One region of the Pseudoalteromonas sp. PSi26 genome, then DNA from elsewhere that is predicted to be linked to it. Evidence: predicted binding sites of a transcription regulator. Region 1 holds the regulator's gene; the other holds the start of a gene.
The links. The regulator ArgR, encoded in region 1, controls arginine synthesis, uptake and breakdown. The targets are predictions, from matches to a motif close to ANTGAATANNTATTCANT.
Positions count from the first base shown of each region.

Region 2: a site for ArgR is predicted at 891-908, ahead of ACFI34_RS05215 (OadG family protein). Genes of this name have one in related genera too.

Region 1 covers NZ_JBHNYT010000003.1:152,863-155,071, reverse strand. Annotated here, with positions in the region: gene mdh (malate dehydrogenase) at 13-945, opposite strand; gene argR (transcriptional regulator ArgR) at 1,170-1,637, shown strand; gene ACFI34_RS04530 (Dyp-type peroxidase) at 1,634-2,209, opposite strand, start outside.
Region 2 covers NZ_JBHNYT010000003.1:294,799-297,007, reverse strand. Annotated here, with positions in the region: gene oadA (sodium-extruding oxaloacetate decarboxylase subunit alpha) at 1-589, opposite strand, end outside; gene ACFI34_RS05215 (OadG family protein) at 601-846, opposite strand; gene ACFI34_RS05210 (DUF1328 family protein) at 1,369-1,542, shown strand; gene ACFI34_RS05205 (hypothetical protein) at 1,594-1,785, shown strand; gene ACFI34_RS05200 (YcxB family protein) at 1,919-2,209, shown strand, end outside.

The DNA of each region.
Region 1 (2,209 bases):
TCAATTTGGCTATTACGCCATGAAATCAACACCTTCTTTGATGTCTTTTTTCAGAGTCTCAAGCATGTCGTTTTTCGCTTTTTCTTCAAAAGCGCTAAGTTCGCCATAAGAAAGAATTTCTTCAACGCCGTTTTTACCTAAGCGTACTGGGTGTGCAAAATACTCTGCATCACCACCTTCAACAGCAACGTAAGCGTAATCTACAACTTCTTCACCTTGTAGGCCTTTAACTAAAGACATACAAAAACGTGCTGCAGCAGCACCCATTGATAATGTAGCTGAACCACCACCTGCTTTAGCATTTACTACTTCAGTACCTGCATTTTGGATACGTGGAGTAAGTGCAGCAACTTCGTCTTCAGTGAAAGTTACGCCTTCAACTTGAGAAAGTAGAGGAAGAATAGTTGTGCCAGAGTGACCACCAATTACGGGGACTTTAACTGTAGCAACGTCTACGCCTTTAAGTTCTGCAACAAATGCTTCTGAACGAATCACGTCAAGCGTAGTAATACCAAATACACGGCTTGCATCGTATGTGCCTGCTTTTTTGAACACTTCAGCAACAATCGGTACTGTGCCGTTTACTGGGTTAGTAATAATACCCACAAGTGCTTTAGGGCAACTAGCTACAATGCCTTCAGCTAGTGTTTTGATGATACCGGCATTTACGTTAAATAAATCTGCACGATCCATACCTGGTTTACGTGGCATACCCGCTGGGATTAAAACAATATCAGCACCGTCAAGCGCTTTGTTTAAATCGTCTGCGCCAAAACCTGCTACTTTAACATCAGTTGGGATGTGTGATAGGTCAACAGCAACACCTGGTACAACTGGTGCAACATCGTAAAGTGATAATTCAGAACCAGCTGGTAAGCCTGTTTTTAATAGTAAAGACAATGCTTGACCGATACCGCCTGCAGCACCTAATACAGCAACTTTCATTGGAATTCTCCGTCATTTGAGGTAGGAAATACTTGTGGCCCTTAAGATAATGAAATTAGCGCCTAAAAACAAATTTATCGGGCCTATTTTGCGATATTTTCGACCATAGTTGTAAACTTTGGTGGTTTATCGCATCAAACTGCCAAGTTGACTAAACAACTGCTGCATAATTATTCATTTTTGTGTAGTATTTACAGCATAAATAACAATAATGAATAAAGACTATGCAACCTCAAGATAAACAAGAAGCATTGGTAAAAGCGTTCAAATCACTTTTAAAAGAAGAAAACTTTGGCTCCCAGGGCGAAATAGTTGATGCACTCAAAGAACAAGGCTTTGATAATATAAGCCAGAGTAAAGTGTCACGCATGTTAAGTAAGTTTGGTGCTGTGCGTACCCGCAACGCTAAGCAAGAAATGGTTTACTGCCTACCCGCTGAAATGGGAGTGCCGACAGCTAAAAGCCCATTACGCCAGTTAGTTATTGATATTATGCATAATGAAATGATGATCATTATTCGCACCAGCCCAGGCGCTGCGCAGCTTATTGCCCGCTTACTTGACTCGTTAGGAAAGGCCGATGGTGTACTCGGTACTATTGCCGGAGACGATACTATATTTATTGCTCCAGCAAAAATTTCTGAAATAGACGTAACACTTGAACGTGTACGTATTTTGTTTGATACGGTTTAAATTTGCTTTAAAAACCCAACTGAGGGGGCAAAAAAAGCTGACCCCATATCGGCTTGAGTAAAATCAAGCCAATGGTCGTAACACTCCCCCTCTCCTAAACGGCTATTTAATACAGTCTCAAATGCAGTGCCAGTACTGGCGCAGCTTATGCATAACATACCTTGCTCATAAACATCGCCATAAGGCATGCTTTGATTCAACAAAAGGGGTTGCCCCTCTTCATCTTTTAATTCGCTACGCGTGGCATGACTGGTATTTAGTGCTGGGGTTATAAGCGTATTATCAAGTCGTGTACGGCCCATAATTTGCTCTTGCTCACTGAGCGATAAATGCTGCCAAACAGTTAAGTCGTGTTTATAGCGCTGAACATGAATATAACTTCCCTGATCTTCGAAACAACCAGGTTTATTAATTAAAGCAGTTGAACGCTTTTTTCTTCCGTGTGGCGTATCACCACCATAAATAAAACCATTAAAATCTCGGCCATCTAAAAAGCGAAAGTTACGGATTTGCTCCACCAGCTCTACATCAGGTGCAAAAAGCTTTAAAACTTGCAATGCAAATAAGTGGTT
Region 2 (2,209 bases), 140 kb from region 1:
ACACTGTTTCTTTCAGCGCTTTTATAAGCTCTTCTGCGTCATATGGCTTTAACAAACCCGCCATATCTTTAATACAAATTGAATGACAACCCAGCTCTTCTAATTGCTTAGCTAGCGTTAACCACATATCAAGTGTATGAACAGGGCTTACCGTATACGAAATAGTACCTTGAGCATGAGCACCTACCTTAACAGCCGCTTTAATGGCTGTTTCTAGGTTACGTACATCATTCATAGCATCAAAAATACGAAACACATCAACACCGTTTTTGTGTGCGCGCTCAACAAACTTTTCAACAACATCGTCAGCATAATGGCGGTAACCTAATAAGTTTTGACCGCGTAATAGCATTTGCTGCTTAGTATTTGGCATCGCTTTTTTAAGCGCACGAATACGCTCCCACGGATCTTCACCTAAATAACGAATACAAGAATCAAAGGTCGCACCGCCCCACGATTCTATTGACCAGTAGCCTGCATCATCTAATTTACTTGCAATCGGTAGCATGTCATCTAAGCGCATACGCGTCGCAAGTAATGACTGATGCGCATCACGAAGAACCAATTCTGTTAATTTTAATTTAGCCATGTGTGTGCCCCTTATTTGTTATTTGATTTGTACTGAGCAATGGCAGCACTAATAGCAGCGATGTGCTCATTTGGCACACCTTGAGATTTAAACGATGGTGACTTAACTGGAGTCGCAACTTCAGCAGGGCTAAAACGCGCCACTAAGTTAGACATTATTGTAACTGCGCCAATTAATATCGAAAGAAAGACAAACACTCCAACCATACCTGTTAGCATTAAGCTACCAGCGGTTGTAAGTACAGCACCTATATCCATTTTTCTCCCCTTGAAACCCATATCGAAAATAAAAAGTCGATTTAGTTAAATATTTATTCACTAGATAATAACAAAACAAATATCTTTGTCTAGCTATTGTAAATTGGTAAAACCAATTAAAATAAAAATAACATATAACCAAATTTATTAACCACAGCAAAAACCCTTATCCATCAACACCCCATAATACACACAAAAAATACTCACTATATTTTTAAGCTATAGCTGAATTTTTAACAAAGCCGAATTTCCCGTACTTTACTGAACCTAAAATCACTCATAATGTGTAGAAAAAAACAAACTTGTTAATTGGTCTTACCAAGAGGGCTTTTTTAAGCACCCTTTAATTGCAACCTGTACTTGTGTGTGAATAAGTTACACAACCCAACGTAAAAGTTACCAATTTAACAAAGTCAAAAAACAAACAAAAGCACACAAGACACTGATATAAAACAAAAATATATTATGGCACAGTACTGGCATTAGCTATTGTGTACAAATTTGATAACCAAGGAGAAAACAATGTTACGCTGGACAATCACATTTTTAGTTATTGCTTTAATCGCTGCAGTGTTAGGTTTTGGTGGTATCGCAGGTGCCGCAGCTGGTATAGCAAAAATTATATTCTTTATTTTTATAGTACTTTTAGTTATTTCGTTAGTTTCAGGTGCGCTACGTGGTAAATCGCCCAGGTAGGCATATACTAAACTAACACTACAATTTTATTTATTTACAAGGAATTACATTATGAACTCTACAACTTTAAAAGCAGCACTAATTGGTCTTTTCGCAAGTTTTTTCATCATGGGTTGTCAAGATAACAACGCAGAAGAAGCCGGTGAACGTATTGATGAAGTAGTAACAGATGTACAAAATTCTGTTGAAGATACGTGCGAAGAAGTGAAAGAAGGCGTAAACGCTGAAGAAACTAACTGTTAATAGTTAGCATATTATTAAAAAAACGGCTCTTAAGCCGTTTTTTTGTGCCTAAAATAAATGCACGTATTATAAAGCTGCTCATTTATAAGCGAACTTGCTAAAATATATAAAACGATTTTTAAAGCAAGGCACTATGTCATTTTCAACCACCTACACACTTGATAAACCCTACTTTTACGAATGCTTTGACGAGTCACTTCCTTACAGCAAACGCGCACAACCTAAGTACTTTTTACTGGTACTTTTAGTCTCGCTTGGTTTATTTAGCATTTACGGTTTAGCTGATCATTATTTAGGAACATTTTTGATCATGGTTGCTGTGCTTGAATGCGTTGCTTTTTATTACCGCAGGCCATGGTGGGTAACCAGACAAATGTTTAGCCGAGCATCAGGCTCTGAGGTTACACTCACCTTTGATGATGAA